One region of the Bradyrhizobium sp. USDA 3364 genome, then DNA from elsewhere that is predicted to be linked to it. Evidence: riboswitches for the same ligand, from Rfam matches in the RefSeq annotation. Region 1 holds a riboswitch; each other region holds the start of a gene.
The links. Region 1 has a riboswitch for glycine ahead of ACVILL_RS38615 (D-amino acid dehydrogenase). Riboswitches for the same ligand answer to the same signal wherever they lie in the genome.
Positions count from the first base shown of each region.

Region 1 (5,451 bases):
TACTTGGCATTGCCGACCAGCGCGTCGAGCACGTCCTTCTGGTTCATCGCCATGAACGCAGCCCGGCGCACCTTCGGATTGTCGAACGGCGGATAGAGGAAGTTCATGCGACCGAGGGTCTGGAAGCCGAACTTGTTGAGGACGTCGATCTTGAGATCCGGATTGGCCTCGAGCACCGGAAGCATGTCGAACGGAAGGTTCTCCATGAAGTCGATGTCGCCGGACTGCAGCGCGTTCACCGCGGTCTGCGCGTCGGCCATCGTGACCCACTCGACGCGATCGACCTTGACGACCTTGCCGCCCGCGGTCCAGCTCGCCGGCTCCTTGCGCGGCACATAGTCCTTGTTCTTCTCATAAACTGCCTTCACACCCGGCTGGAATTCCGCCTGGACGAATTTGAACGGCCCGGAGCCGATCTGTTCCGGGATCGGCTTGTCCGGCGGCGTCTCGGCAAGACGCTTCGGCATCATGAACGGCACGCGCGACGACGGCTTGCCGATCGATTCCAGCACGAGGCCGTAAGGCTCCTTCAGCTTCATCGTGATGGTCTTGGCGTCGGTCGCCTCCAGGCTCGCGACGAAGTCCATCAGCTTCTGGCCCATGCCGTCGACCTTGCCCCAGCGCTGCAGCGAGGCGACGCAGTCTTCCGCGGTGACCGGCGTCCCGTCGTGCCACTTCAGGCCGTCGCGCAGCGTGAACGTATAGGTCAGCTTGTCGTCGGAGACCTTCCAGTCCGCCATCTGCGGCTGGATCTTGAAGTTGGCATCCGTCGCCAGCAGCGTGTCATAGATCATGTAGCCATGATCGCGGGTGATGTAGGCCGTGGTCATGATCGGATCGATGACGCGCAGATCCGAATGCATCACCGCGGTGATGGTCTTGCCCGCGGCCATCGCCGGCGGCGCAAAAGACAGCGCAAACGCCGTTAACGCGGCCGCTAGCGTGCGGCGCTTCCAACGCGAGATAGGGAACATGCAATCTCTCCTGACGTGTAACTGGTCAAAGCCGGCTTATTCGTTATGCATGCCGTTCGTTATTTAGGCGAACTAACATGCTGTATGGCTTGTGAAATCGAGACTTGCACCAAGCGCAAAGCGCGTCAATCGGTTTCGGGCTGCATCGCACGTACACAAACGAATGAGGCGCCGCGCCAGATTTTGGCTTTACAAAATCGTCGACTGAGATTTTCGTGAGCACCGCCCGAAGCCGGCGCGGTCAGAACAACAAGAGAGAAAAACGATGAACCCAGCCAATCTCCCCTTTGATTCCGAAGCGATGCTGCAGGGTCTGCGCAGCTGGGTGGAATGCGAGAGCCCGACATGGGACGCGGCCGCGGTCGAGCGCATGCTCGATCTCGCCGCGCGCGAGATGGCGATCATGGGTGCGACGATCGAACGCATCGCCGGCCGCCAGGGTTTCGCAGGCTGCGTCCGCGCCCGCTTTCCGCATCCGAAGCAGGGCCAGCCCGGCATTTTGATCGCCGGCCACCTCGACACCGTGCATCCGGTCGGCACCATCGAGAAACTGAAGTGGCGGCGCGAAGGCAACAAGTGCTTCGGGCCCGGCATCTTCGACATGAAGGGCGGCAACTATCTGTCGATCGAGGCGATCCGGCAGTTGGCGCGCGCCGCCTTCACGACGCCGCTGCCGATCACCGTGCTGTTCACGCCCGATGAAGAGGTCGGCACGCCGTCGACCCGCGACATCATCGAGGCGGAAGCCGCGCGCAACAAATACGTGCTGGTGCCGGAGCCCGGCCGGCCGAACAACGGTGTCGTCACCGGCCGCTATGCGATCGCGCGCTTCAATCTGGAAGCCACCGGCAAGCCGAGCCATGCCGGCGCAACGCTGTCGTCAGGCCGCTCCGCGATCCGCGAAATGGCGCGGCAAATCATTGCCATTGACGGCATGACCACCGAGGACTGCACCTTCTCGGTCGGCATCGTGCATGGCGGCCAATGGGTCAATTGCGTCGCCACGACGTGCACCGGCGAAGCCCTCAGCATGGCCAAGCGCCAGGCCGATCTCGACCGCGGCGTCGAGCGCATGCTGGCGCTATCGGGCACCGCCAACGACGTGACATTCAAGGTGACGCGCGGCGTCACGCGCCCGGTGTGGGAGCCGGATGCCGGCACCATGGCGCTGTATGAAAAGGCAAAAGGCCTCGCGGCGGCGATGGGCCTCGATCTGCCGCATGGCAGCGCCGGCGGCGGATCGGACGGCAACTTCACCGGCGCGATGGGCATCCCCACACTCGACGGCCTCGGCGTTCGCGGCGCCGATGCGCATACGCTCAACGAGCATATCGAGGTCGACAGCCTCGCCGAGCGCGGCCGCCTGATGGCGGCGTTGCTCGCGACGCTGGATTGACATCGATTGCGCTGCACAACACGTTGGCACTGCCGGATCGAAATTTAGCCTTGTCCAATTTTGAGGCTTCGCCTACGGTCCGGCCGTCCAACGCGACGATGCGGGAGAGATCGGAGCGACAACATTCGTGTTGTCGGCTTCGGCGCCGACGGAGCAACCGCCCCGGAAACTCTCAGGCAAAAGGACCGTATCGTCAGGACGATCTGGAGAGAGACGAGCATGGCCGCACATCAAGGGCCGTGACGTCCACCGAAGGGGATAGTTCGCTTCCGGGCGTAGGCCCGATGCGGATCAAGCTCTCAGGTACCGTGACAGATGGGGCGTCGAAACGGCCGGTTTTCACCGGCGCTTCGGCGACTCTAACAACACGGGAGCCTGAAGACCATTATGCCTCACATTGCGATCATTGGCGCCGGCATCACCGGCGTGACGACGGCCTATGCCCTGCTCGAACGCGGCTACCGCGTGACTGTCCTCGACAGGCATCGCTACGCCGCAATGGAAACCTCGTTCGCCAATGGCGGACAGCTTTCCGCCAGCAACGCGGAAGTCTGGAACAGCGCCGCGACCATTCTCAAGGGACTGCGCTGGATGCTCCGCAGCGACGCGCCGCTGCTGATGAATCCGAAGCCGAGCTGGCACAAATATTCCTGGATCGGCGAGTTCGTCGGTGGCATCGCGCGCTACCGCGCCAACACCATCGAGACCACGAAACTCGCAATCGAAGCGCGCAAGCATCTGTTCTCGATCGCACAGCGCGAGAATATCGCCTTCGATCTCGAACGCCGCGGCATCCTGCACGTCTATCACGACAAGGCGGGCTTCGACGCCGGCCTGCGCGTCAACACGCTGCTGCAACAGGGCGGGCTCGACCGCCGGCCGGTCACGCCGGACGAAATCCGCACGATCGAACCCGCGCTGCAGACGACCTGCTATGGCGGCTTCTTCACGCCGTCGGACGCGACCGGCGATATCCACAAGTTCACGCGCGGCCTCGCCGACGCCTGCGTCCGCCGCGGCGCGGCCTTCGTCCACGAGGCTGACGTCGATACGATCGCGCGCGGCGATGACGGCTTCCGCATCGGCTGGACCGAAGCTGCTTCGCACGATGCCGGCGTCGCGACGCGGCACGAGTTGCAGGCGGACGGCATCGTGATTTGCGCCGGCGTGGCGAGCCGCCACTTCGCCGCCCTGCTCAACGATCGCGTCAACGTCTATCCGGTGAAGGGCTATTCGATCACGGTGCAGCTCGATGCACCGCAAAGCCGGGATGCCGCGCCGACCGTCAGCCTGCTCGACGAAGCCGCGAAGATCGTGACCAGCCGGCTCGGCGCCGACCGCTTCCGCGTCGCAGGCACCGCCGAGTTCAACGGCTTCAACCGCGATATCAGGGCCGACCGCATCCAGCCGCTGGTGGACTGGGTGCGGCATCATTTCCCCGGCATCGATACGTCGAAAGTGGTGCCCTGGGCAGGCCTGCGCCCGATGATGCCGAACATGATGCCGGTGGTTCGCGCCGGAGGGACTCCGGGCGTGTTCTACAACACCGGCCACGGCCATCTCGGCTGGACGCTGTCGGCCGCGACGGCGCAGATGGTCGCAGGGGCGATCGACGACTGGCGCGACCTCGATGCGCCGTCGATGGCGCCGACACTTGGTGTTGGGCTCGACCGCGTGCCCGCGAAATCTCGCAAAGCTGAAAGCAATCCACCTTCCAGTGGACTGCTTCGAACGTCATTGGAGGAATAATCGCACCATCAGGACTGATTAGCTGCACCGCAAAAACCGCAGCACCGATGGCATGGGACTTGCTGAAGTTCTACCGTGTGTCCGCTACCATCTGTGCTACGGTCCGGTGTGCAACGGTCCCGCTGGGGACTTCATCGGCCACAACCCAACGGATCCAATTTGCTCGGATATCTGCTTCGCCGCATCCTCGCCGCCATTCCCGTGATGGGCGTGGTGGCCCTGTTCGTATTCCTGTTGCTGCGGCTGACGCCGGGCGACCCCGCCGCGATTCTCGCCGGTGACAATGCGACGCCCGAACAGCTCGAACGCATCAGGACCTCGCTTGGTCTCAACGAGCCGATCTACATCCAGTTCTACACCTGGGTCGCCAAGCTGCTGCACGGCGACCTCGGCGTCTCCCTGATCTCGAACAAGCCGATCCTCGAGATGATCGGCCCGCGCCTCGAGCCGTCGATTTCGGTCGCGCTGGCCACCATCATCCTCTCGATCCTGGTTGCGGTGCCGCTCGGCGTGATCGCGGCGTGGAAGCACGGTACCTGGATCGACCGCTTCGTTATGGGTCTTTCGGTGCTCGGCTTCTCGGTACCGGTATTCGTGATCGGCTATGTGCTGATCCAGATCTTTGCGATCGACCTGCGCTGGGTCCCTGTGCAGGGCTTCAAGAGCATCTCGGCCGGATTCGGCCCGTTCTTCGAACGCATCATCCTGCCGACCTGCACCCTCTCCTTCATCTATGTCGCGCTGATCGCCCGCATGACGCGCGCCTCGATGCTCGACGTGCTGGGTGAGGATTACGTGCGTACCGCGCGCGCGAAGGGCATCGGCGAGACCGGCGTGCTGCTGCGCCATGCGCTGCGCAACGCCGCGGTTCCGGTCATCACCGTGATCGGTTCCGGTTTCGCGTTGCTGATCTCCGGCGTCGTCGTCACCGAGAGCGTATTCAACCTGCCCGGCATCGGCCGCCTCACCGTCGATGCGGTGCTGGCGCGCGATTATCCGGTGATCCAGGCGATGATCCTTTTGACGTCGGGCATCTATGTCGGCGTCAATCTGTTGATCGACGTTGCTTACACCCTGCTCGATCCTCGTATCCGGTACTAAGCGATGGCGATCGATACCCTCCCCGAATCCTCCATCCCCGTCACCCGGCCGTTCCGCGTCAAGTTCGGCTTCCTGACCTCGACGCCGATCATCGCGGTTGCGACGATCTGCCTCGCCCTCATCATCCTGATGGCGATCTTCGCGCCGCTGCTCGCGCCACACGATCCGTTGCTGCTGACGCCGGCGCAGCGGCTGAAACCGTCGAGCACGCAGTACCTGCTTGGCACCGAC
Region 1 covers NZ_JBSRYG010000002.1:8,164,182-8,169,632, forward strand. The annotation lists gene ACVILL_RS38605 (ABC transporter substrate-binding protein) at 1-974, opposite strand, end outside; gene ACVILL_RS38610 (M20/M25/M40 family metallo-hydrolase) at 1,240-2,370, shown strand; glycine riboswitch at 2,462-2,568, shown strand; glycine riboswitch at 2,572-2,687, shown strand; gene ACVILL_RS38615 (D-amino acid dehydrogenase) at 2,758-4,119, shown strand; gene ACVILL_RS38620 (ABC transporter permease) at 4,279-5,220, shown strand; gene ACVILL_RS38625 (ABC transporter permease) at 5,224-5,451, shown strand, end outside.

Region 2 (5,451 bases), 7.1 Mb from region 1:
AGCCGCCCGCCGGAGGCAGTTCTGCGTGGCCGATTGCGCGATCTCGCCAACGAGCGGCGGCGTTTCGGCTATCGCCGCCTGTTCGTCCTGCTGCGGCGGGAGGGCGAGCCATCGGGGATCAACCGGATCTACCGGCTTTATCGCGAGGAAGGGCTCACCGTCCGCAAGCGGCGGGCTCGCCGCAAGGCGGTTGGGACCCGGGCCCCGATCCTGGTCGAGGCCAAGCCCAATGTCCGCTGGTCGCTGGACTTCGTCCACGACCAGTTCGTCAATGGTCGACGCTTCCGCATCCTCAACGTCGTCGACGACGTCACCAAGGAATGCCTGGGCGCCATTCCTTACACGTCGATCTCGGGGCGGCGCGTGGCCCGCGAACTCACGGCAATCGTCGAGCGACGCCGCAAGCCAGGAATGATCGTGTCCGACCATGGCACCGAGTTCACCTGCAACGCCGTGCTGGCTTGGTGCAAGGACGCAGCCATCGATTGGCACTTCATCGCACCGGGAAAGCCCATGCAGAACGGCTTCGTCGAGAGCTTCAACGGCCGGATGCGCGATGAGCTACTCAACGAGATTCTGTTCTTCGATCTCGACGACGCCCGCGCCAAGATCACCAATTGGGTCGCCGACTACAATCTCCAGCGTCCCCACTCGTCGCTGAAATACCTGACCCCCGCGGCCTACGCCGCCCACCTCACCGCAACGGACGCTCGGCTGCGCAACCCCGACCAGCTCCGCCGATCGTCCGTTGCTCCACCCGCGCCACTTGGCGTACAAAACTCCGAGACTCTAATTGCCGCTGAATGAAAAATTCAGGGGCAGGTCAGAGGCGGTCAACATGCGCTCAATCACTGGGACGGGTTTACGCTGTTTCTCCTCGACGGCCGCGTCGAGATTTACTCCAACACGGTCGAGCGTTCAATGCGCCCGATCGCGATGGGAAGGCGCAACTCATCGTCTAGCGGCAGCGAGGGCGGCGCTGAAAGCCGGGCGATCCTAGCGTCAATGGGGAACATGGCAAAACTCTATGTTTTCGATCCGCAGGCCTGCTTGTGCGATGTGTTGCAGCGTATCGTTTCCCGGCGAACCAAGGGTCATCAGCTGCTCGCCTTCAGGATCAGAACAAATTGCCATCAACGGTGCAGCCCCTTACAGGGGGCAGCAAGCCAAGAACAAGTCCATGTCGCTGATGCGACAATTTAGTAACTTTGTCAGCTGCTCGTTCTTACTCAGAAAGCGGGATGGACGGGATCGCGTGTACAGGGAGCTCGCGACCTACGTGGCCGCAACGATGCCCGCTTCTCGGCCTCAAAGGGGTAGCGCAATCCGTCTAGTACTACGGCCTGCGCTCGCGCTATGAGCGACTGTAAGATTGCAGATGCTGACGAAACGGGAAGCGGCTGCGTGCTTCGACGCCTGCGAGACGACCTTAGGAGGTGGGCTGAACGTGGACTCGTCATCAAGCACGCGCTACAATCCGCGCTGCTGCCTACACGACTTACTCGCCTCGGATCCGCCGAGTGAGCAATGCAGTCGATGCAAATGCCTTGTCGGTCGCGCCGCCGCCCTTAAGACGGCAATCGTTCCAAAGCCTTCAACCGAAGCTGTCCCGGCGTTCGTTGCATCGCTATGCATACTGTTTCCTGACTCAGCGCGCCGACAGGAACCAACCATTGCGAGCCATTGATGCCCGTTGCCGGCGAGGCTCCCTTCAGGACCAGGCTCTTTGTTGATCCGACGCAAATTCCAAGTGTGCGGCAGCCTTCGTAAGGCTAATTATTTTGCCGTCGGTTGATGTGGGATCATATTCCGACGACCATTGCCTACATGGCGAGCCATCAAGCCTCTGGACTCAAAACTTGACGAATAGCAAAATAAAATATACAAAGTATATTCCTAAGGTCTTAGAATGAGGTGTTAGAGAGATGCTGAAGATCAAAGCGGCGGAGTATGAGACAAGGCTCAAGAGCCTTAAGCGCGTAATGGCCGAGCGATCAATCGACGCATTCTTGATTACCGACCAAGCCAACTTTGAGTACTTCTCCGGATACAAATCGATAACGTGGATATCAAAGGCTCGTCCGCTCGCGCTTCTTGTTCCAAGCTCTAGAAGTGGTGCTATCATTATATCCTCGGCCGCCGAGGCGCCGGCAATCCAACTTACTGAAGAGATGCCTTCCCGCATCGAGCACGTCGCCTATTCGGGATTCGTTCTAGCGTTTATCGAGGCGATTGTTGACCAATTGCGAGCCTGCAACGCGCGCCGACTCGCCCTGGATTATGGCTTTGAAAGCAGCGGGTTGGGCTCGCTGAACTTGCTCCATAAATGTAGAAGTAACTTCGCCGCGCTGGACCTGGTCGAGGGCGCCGAGGATATCTGGCAAATCCGCGTTGTTAAATCCCCGACCGAAATCCGTCAAAAGAAGGTTGCTCTGGAAGTGGCGACTTCCTCAATGCTTGAGTGCTTCCAAGAACTGCGTCTTGGAGTCACGGAGATCGAGTTTGCTCGGCATCTGACCATTAGGGCGATTGAGAAAGGGGCCAGCGCGGTCCCAATGCTTTCCGTGAAGTTTGGCAGAGGGAGCTTCCCTTCCCCCTTGCCGCCGACGGAGCGGGCACTAGCCGCAGACGACTTTATCTGGACGGATATGGGATGTCTTGTAGGAGGGAGCATCTCTGATGTTAACCGGATAGCTAAAGCCGGAAAGGTAACCGCAGAGGAACAGGCTCGTTATCACGAAGTCCGAAATATTACGCAGAAAACTATTACTGCATTTCGCGCCGGTATGACGACAGGAGAAGCATACAGCGTCTTCGAAGAAATCGCGCGCAACTCTTCTTTGGGCTTGCCGGGTCCGTTTACGGCCTTCTTTTCTCGTGTCGGGCACGGTTCTGGTTACAGCATTACCGAGCCTCCCTCAATCTCGCCAAGCTCTGAAGAGGTTCTTCGCGAGGGGATGATCATCCACGTTGAGCCGAAGTATTATCTAGAAGGCGGAGTTTATCAGACTGAAGAGGTCGCAGTAATAGGCATAGAGCATAGCGAGCTTTTGACTATCCCTGCGCCCGAGCGCCTTCCCGAAATCAAAATTTAGCGTCTCCGTGGCAATGGTGAGCACTCGCTGCCCGGTAAGCGCAAAAAAAAGAGCGCTTTCAATGCGGTGCGGGGCCGTTCCCGCTCAACCTCCCGATGAAATGATACTTGAAAAGTGATGTAGGTCCGCTGCTAACGCTAGCCTATTCAATGCTCTTTCTGAAATCCGCCAAGGGATTGGCGGTACTTGCGATTGTTTCACTATCGCTGCCCTATGGGCGTTTCCTCCCTAGACTGGCCGCCGGCCCAAAGGACTGGCGGCCCTCTTGCAACTGTCACACTGATTATCTGACGCTGGGAGAGATCGATTTAACGGTGCCGAAGGAGCAACCGTCCCAGGAAACTCTCAGGCAAAAGGACCACGTCAGTCGAAAACTCCGAAAAGAGATGCGCTCGCATCCGCCGACGGGATAACCTTCGAGCTGACCTGCCCCTAAATTTTTCATTCAGCGGCAATTAGAGTCTCGGAGTTTTGTACGCCAAGTGGCGCGGGTGGAGCAACGGACGATCGGCGGAGCTGGTCGGGGTTGCGTAGCCGAGCGTCGCCAATCGACAATGTCCCAAGTCACGGGGAATCTCGAAAGCCAGCGGCGGCAATATGACTTGGCGCAGGTCGCTGAAACCACCGGATTTAAGTCGGTGACGGTCATTGACGACGATCTTGGCCGCTCAGGTTCCGGCAGCACTCAGCGGCCGGGATTTGAGCGGCTTGTGGCGATGGTGTGCTCGGGCGATGTCGGTGCCGTCTATTGCATCGAGGCATCGCGGCTGGCGCGCAATGGACGCGACTGGCATCACTTGATCGACCTATGCGCCCTCGCCGGCGCGTTGGTCATCGATCCCGACGGCGTCTATGATCCGCGGCTTGTCAACGACCGCCTGCTTCTCGGACTGAAGGGGACGATGTCGGAGTATGAGCTGAGCCTGCTTCGTCAACGTGGAATCGCCGCTCGAGACTCCAAGGCCCAGCGCGGCGAGTACCGCTTCATGCTACCATCCGGATTTTGTTGGAGTGAACTCGGCAAGATCGAAATCGATCCCGACGAACATGTGGCGGGAGTGGTTCGACTCGTCTTCACGAAGTTCCGCGAGCTCGGCAGCGCCCGGCAGGTCTTTCTTTGGCTGCGCGCTGCCGACATCAAAATGCCTATGGTCCTGAGGAATGTTCAAATCTACAAGCTCAGCTGGAAAGCGCCGGCCTATCACACGGTGATGCAGATCCTGCACAATCCGCTCTATGCTGGCGCCTATGCGTTTGGCCGAATCGCTCAGAAGACACGGATCGTGGACGGTCGCGCCCGCAAGGTCAGCGGGTTCAAGAAGCCGCGGGAGGAATGGAATGTTCTCCTGCGCGACAATCATTCCGGCTATATCAGTTGGCAGGAGTATGAAGACAATCAGGCGCTGCTGCTGGAAAACGCGCACATGAAGAAGAACTGCTCGCGGAAATCGGCTCGCGGGGGATGCGCACTTCTGACCGGCTTGATGCGGTGCGGACGTTGCGGTCGGATGATGCGTGTGGTCTATGGCCAGGCCAAGGGGAATGCCCATCGCTATCAATGCCGCGGCGATGACGCCCATGTCGGCGCAGGCTTATGCATCGGCATCGGCGGAGTACGGATCGATCGTGCGGTCGCGCTGCAAATCCTCGAGGCTGTCTCCGATCGGGCTGTTGAAGCAGCGATATTGGCGTCCGACCAGATTGAGCGCTCGAGACATGAGATCATCGCCGCCGTCGAACGGGAGCTTGAGGTCGCACGCTACGAAGCGTCTCTTGCCGCACGCCGGTACGAGCTTGTGGATCCGGCGAAGCGTCACGTTGCCCGTGAACTTGAGGCGCGCTGGAATGGCGCATTGGAGCGGGTTGCCGAGCTTGAGGGTCGGATCAAGGAGCTGCGCGCCGCATCGGCGGAAAGTCCCAAGATCGACCGTGCCTTGCTTCTGCAACTTGCGTATGATCTGCCGCGGGTGTGGAACGCACCGTCCACGGACACACGCACCAAGCAGCGGCTGGTTCACATCGTAGTCCGAGAGATTGTTTGCGATCTCGATGAGGACACCAACGAGGCCGTTCTGCTCATTCACTGGACCGGCGGCCCGCACACGGAGGTTCGTGTTGCTCGCGTTAAGACGGGCCGATATCCGGGGGATATGGCGCCCACTGCCGTCGACGCACTTCGTAAGCTCGCTGGTCATTGGCCTGATCGAGAGCTCGCCGTGTCGCTCAATCGGATGCGCTGCAAGACCGGTGACGGCGAGACCTGGACGACTGTTCGCGTGCGGGAAATGCGCGAACGCTTGGGCTTGCCGGAATATGACCCCGCGTCATCCGACGGCAAAATGATCAGCCTCGCGAA
Region 2 covers NZ_JBSRYG010000002.1:1,078,336-1,083,786, reverse strand. The annotation lists gene ACVILL_RS05250 (IS3 family transposase) at 1-807, shown strand, start outside; gene ACVILL_RS05245 (IS66 family transposase) at 811-1,203, shown strand; gene ACVILL_RS05240 (M24 family metallopeptidase) at 1,926-3,095, shown strand; glycine riboswitch at 3,379-3,466, shown strand; gene ACVILL_RS05235 (recombinase family protein) at 3,650-5,451, shown strand, end outside.
Region 2: linked by a shared signal. The riboswitch ahead of ACVILL_RS05235 (recombinase family protein) and the one ahead of ACVILL_RS38615 (D-amino acid dehydrogenase) in region 1 are both predicted to bind glycine.

Region 3 (5,451 bases), 180 kb from region 1:
ATCGCGGCCGAGGCCGGGTTGGTGCCATGCGCGGAGGAGGGGATGAGGCACATCTTGCGGTGTGGTTCACCGCGCGCGAGATGGTAACCCCGGATCGCAAGCAGTCCGGCATATTCGCCCTGCGCGCCGGAGTTCGGTTGCAGCGAAACCGCGTCATAGCCGGTGATGTCGCACAGCCACTGCTCCAGCCGCTTGAACAGCGCGTGATAGCCCTTGGCCTGATCGGACGGCGCGAACGGATGCAGATTGCCGAACGCCGGCCAGGTCAGCGGGATCATCTCGGTAGTGGCGTTGAGCTTCATCGTACAGGAGCCGAGCGGGATCATCGCGCGGTCGAGCGCGAGGTCGCGATCGTTGAGCTTGCGCATGTAGCGCAAGAGTTCGGTCTCAGAACGATGCGTGTTGAACACCGGATGGGTGAGGAAGGCGCTGGTGCGCCGCAGCTCCTTCGGCAGCGCCTCGCGTGCGGCCGCCTCGATCTCGGCATAGCTGAGCTTGCCGCCGAACACGCGCCACACAGCTTCCACAGTCTCCGGCGTCGTGGTCTCGTCGAGCGCGATGCCGAGCGTGGTTGTGCCGATGCGCAGATTGATCCGCTCCGTCTGCGCGCGGGAGAGGATCTCGATCTGCTTCGCGCCGGCCTCGACCGTCACGGTATCGAAGAAGGCCTCGCTGGTCGGCGCGAAGCCGAGCTTGCGCAGGCCTGCGGCGAGCACGGTGGCGCGGCGATGCACGCTGCGCGCGATGTGGGTGAGGCCCTCGGGTCCGTGATAGACCGCATACATCGAGGCGATCACCGCGAGCAGCACCTGCGCGGTGCAGATGTTGGAGGTCGCCTTCTCGCGGCGGATATGCTGCTCGCGGGTCTGCAGCGCGAGGCGATAGGCCGGCGCGCCGCGTGAATCCACCGAGAGGCCGACGATGCGGCCGGGCAGCGAGCGCTTCAGCGTGTCGCGCACCGCCATGTAGGCGGCGTGCGGTCCGCCGTAACCCATCGGCACGCCGAGCCGCTGCGCCGAGCCGACCGCGATGTCGGCGCCGAGCTCGCCAGGCGAGGCAAGCAGCGTCAGCGACAGCAGGTCTGCGGCCACGATCGCAAGCGCCCCCTTGGCGCGCAGCGATGCGATCGCCGGACGGAGGTCGCGCACCGCGCCCGACGTTCCGGGATACTGCAGCAGCGCGCCGAGCACGTCGGCGTTGTCGAGCTCGGTCAGGGGATCGCCGACCAGCAGCGCCCAGCCCAAGGGGGCTGCGCGCGTGCGCATCACCGCCAGCGTCTGCGGATGTACCTCCTTGTCGACGAAGAACACCTTGGCCTTCACCTGCGAGTGGCGCTCGGCGAGCGCCATCGCTTCGGCCGCCGCGGTCGCCTCGTCGAGCAGCGAGGCGTTGGCGACGTCGAGCCCGGTGAGGTCGCAGATCATGGTCTGGAAGTTGAACAGGGCTTCGAGTCGGCCCTGGCTGATCTCCGGCTGATACGGCGTGTACGCCGTGTACCAGGCCGGGTTCTCCAGGATGTTGCGCTGGATTACCGCGGGCAGGATGGTGCCGGAATAGCCTTGGCCGATCAGCGACGTGAACACCTGGTTCTGCGCAGCGAGCTCGCCCATATGCGCGAGCGCCTCGGTCTCGCTCAGCGCGCGGCCGAGATCGAGCGGCGCCTTCTGGCGGATCGACGCCGGCAGCGTCTCGTTCATCAGCGCCTGCAGGCTCGCGGCGCCGACCGTCTCCAGCATCGCGTTGACGTCGCGCGGTGACGGTCCGACATGTCGGCGGACGAAATCGGTGGCGGCTTCGTTGATCGGCTTGAAGGGCGCGTTCATCGGTTGATCCTCGGGATAATCCTTTAGGCGGTGTGCGCGGCGTAAGCGGCCTCGTCCATCAGGCCGCCGAGCTCGCCCTTGTCGGCAATCTTCAGCTTGAAGAACCAGGCCTTGCCGCCGGCATCCGAATTGACCAAAGCGGGCTCGGCGGCGAGCGCCTCGTTGACCTCGACCACCTCGCCGGTGATCGGCGCATAGACGTCGGAGGCGGCCTTGACGGATTCGACGACGGCGGCGGCCTCGGCCTTCTTCAGGCTGCGGCCGACCTTGGGCAGTTCGACGAACACGACGTCGCCGAGCTGCGATTGTGCGTAGTCGGTGATCCCGATCGTGGCGACGTCGCCCTCGATGCGGAGCCATTCGTGGTCGGACGTATACAGCGTCGTCATGGAGATCCTCGCGTTTAGCGTTTGTAGGTATTGGGGACGAAGGGCGTGGCGGCGACTTTCAGCGGCAGCCGCTGGCCGCGCACCTCGGCGAAAACGGTGGTGTCGAGAGCGGAAAGGGACGTGGGCAGGTAGCCCATCGCAACCGGTGCATTGAGGCTCGGGCCGAAGCCGCCCGAGGTCACGGTGCCGATCTGTTCGGTCGAGGTCGGATCGGCAAACAGGCCGGCACCTTCGCGCACCGGCGCACGGCCCTCCGGCCTGAGACCGACGCGGCGACGCGAGGCGCCCTGCGCGAATTGGGTGAGGATCTTGTCGGCGCCCGGGAAGCCGCCGGCGCGGGCGCCGCCGCTACGGCGGACCTTCTGCACCGACCATTCCAGCGCGCCCTCGACCGGCGTCGTCGTGGTGTCGATGTCGTGGCCGTAAAGACAAAGCCCGGCTTCGAGCCGCAGGCTGTCGCGCGCGCCAAGCCCGATCGGCAGCACATCAGGATCGTCGAGCAGCGCGGTGACCAGCGCTTCCGCCTTGTCGGCAGGCACCGAAATCTCAAAGCCGTCCTCGCCAGTATAGCCGGAGCGCGAGACGAAGCAGTCGATATCGGCGACACGGCGCGGGCCGGCGTCCATGAATTTCATCGAACCGACATCTGCACAAAGTTTCGCCAGTGCCGCTTCGGCTTTCGGGCCCTGCAGCGCGATCAGCGCGCGGTCGGCCAGCGACACGATCTCGCAGGCATCCGAGAGATTCGCGCGCAGATGCGCCTCGTCCTCGGCCTTGCAGGCGGCGTTGACCACCAGGAACAGGTGGTCGCCGAAATTCGCCACCATCAGGTCGTCGAGCAGGCCGCCGTCATTGTTGGTGAATTGCGCGTAGCGCTGCCGTCCCGGCGCGATGCCGACAATGTCCTGCGGCACAAGCCCTTCCAGCGCGAGCGCGGCGTCGGCGACCTTGCCGGATCTGGCCTTCAGCACGAGCTGTCCCATGTGGGACACGTCGAACAGGCCGGCTGCCTTGCGGGTGTGCAGATGCTCCTTCAGCACGCCGGCGGTGTATTGCACCGGCATGTCGTAGCCGGCGAACGGCACCATCTTGGCTCCGCGTGCCAGATGCAGCGCGTGCAGCGGGGTCTGTTTCAGCTGGGAGTTTTCGTGCGCAAGCATCACAAGGCCCTCGCGGTTCCCGCGGGGACCTATTTCCCCTTGAGAAACCTGCAGAAAGCCCCATCTGTCGCTGTGCCTGAGAGTATTATCCCGTCGGCGGACGCATCGGGGAAGACCCCAGCGCCTCTTTCCAGATGTCAGACGTCACGCGGTCCTTTTGCCTGAGAGTTTCCGGGGCGGTTGCTCCTTCGGCGCCGGCGGTAAGGCCGGTCTCTCCCGACGTGACGGGGTATACGTAGGTAGAAAACACGGCGCCACCAAGACTGTCAACGCAGCTGCAGCGACTATCCCACGGGGCTTTGTGCTGCCGCGGCAAGCCCATGATCCGGCTGCACAGTTTCTGGACACCGCAGCTGGCAATGTCTAAAAGCGTTCGGCCGGAAAATGACGCCTTTTTGCGGCTGGCCGGCCCCTTTTTCCGATTGGATGAACATGAGCAGCGTCAACGACATCAGGTCGACATTTCTGAACTTCTTCAAGGAGAACGGCCACGAGATCGTGGCCTCGTCGCCGCTGGTTCCGCGCAACGACCCGACCCTGATGTTCACCAATGCCGGCATGGTGCAGTTCAAGAACGTCTTCACCGGCGTCGAGAAGCGCGGCTATCAGCGCGCCACGACGTCGCAGAAATGCGTGCGCGCCGGCGGCAAGCATAACGACCTCGACAATGTCGGCTACACCGCGCGCCATCTCACCTTCTTCGAGATGCTCGGCAACTTCTCGTTCGGCGACTACTTCAAGGAGCGCGCGATCGAGCTCGCCTGGAATCTGATCACCAAGGATTTCGGGCTCAAGAAGGACAAGCTGCTCGTCACCGTCTACCACACCGACGACGAGGCGGCCGGCTACTGGAAGAAGATCGCGGGCTTCTCGGACGACCGCATCATCCGCATCGCGACCTCGGATAATTTCTGGGCGATGGGCGATACCGGCCCGTGCGGACCATGTTCCGAGATCTTCATCGACCGCGGCGAGCACATCTGGGGCGGACCTCCGGGCACCCCGGAAGAGGACGGCGATCGCTTCCTCGAATTCTGGAACCTGGTGTTCATGCAGTACGAGCAGGTGACGAAGGAGGAGCGCGTGGCGCTGCCGCGTCCCTCGATCGACACCGGCATGGGCCTGGAGCGCATGGCCTGCATCCTGCAGGGCGTCGAGAGCGTGTTCGAGACCGATCTGTTCCGCAACCTGATCGATGCCGCCGCGTCGACCCTCGGGCACGGTCCGAACGAGCAGAACGTTGGATCGTACCGGGTCATCGCGGACCATCTGCGCTCGTCGGCGTTCCTGATCACCGACGGCGTGCTGCCGTCGAACGAGGGCCGCGGCTATGTGCTGCGCCGGATCATGCGCCGTGCGATGCGCCATGCGCAGCTGCTGGGTGCAAGCGAGCCGCTGATGCATCGCCTGGTCTGGGCGCTGGTCCGCGAGATGGGCCAGGCCTATCCGGACCTGGTGCGCGCGGAGAAGCTGATCGAGGAGACGCTGCGGCTGGAGGAGGCGCGCTTCCGCAAGACGCTGGCGCGCGGTCTTTCGATTCTGGATGAGAAGAGCGCCGGCCTCAAGAAGGGCGACATGTTCGACGGCGACACCGCCTTCACGCTGTACGACACCTACGGCTTCCCGCTGGACCTGACGCAGGACGCGCTGAAGTCGCGCGGCATCAGCGTCGACCAGGCTTCGTTCACCGACGCGATGGAGCGGCAGCGCGTCAAGGCGCGCGCCTCCTGGGCGGGCTCCGGCGAGGCGGCGAGCGAGGCGATCTGGTTCCCGCTGCGCGAGAAGCTCGGCGCGACCGAATTCCTCGGCTACGAGACCGAAAGCGCGGAAGGCGCGGTGACGGCGCTGATCAAGGATGGCGCCGAAGTCGAGAGCCTGAAGGCCGGCGAGAGCGGCGCGATCGTGCTGAACCAGACCCCGTTCTACGGCGAGTCCGGGGGCCAGGTCGGCGACATCGGTGTCCTCACCGGCGAGGGCGTCAAGTTCCGCGTCACCGACACGCAGAAGAAGGCCGGCGATCTGTTCGTGCATCTAGGCCAAGTGGAGCAGGGTACGCTGAGTGTCGGCACGGCGCTGCAG
Region 3 covers NZ_JBSRYG010000002.1:8,341,547-8,346,997, reverse strand. The annotation lists gene gcvP (aminomethyl-transferring glycine dehydrogenase) at 1-1,823, opposite strand, end outside; gene gcvH (glycine cleavage system protein GcvH) at 1,847-2,212, opposite strand; gene gcvT (glycine cleavage system aminomethyltransferase GcvT) at 2,227-3,372, opposite strand; glycine riboswitch at 3,512-3,602, opposite strand; gene alaS (alanine--tRNA ligase) at 3,805-5,451, shown strand, end outside.
Region 3: linked by a shared signal. The riboswitch ahead of gcvT (glycine cleavage system aminomethyltransferase GcvT) and the one ahead of ACVILL_RS38615 (D-amino acid dehydrogenase) in region 1 are both predicted to bind glycine.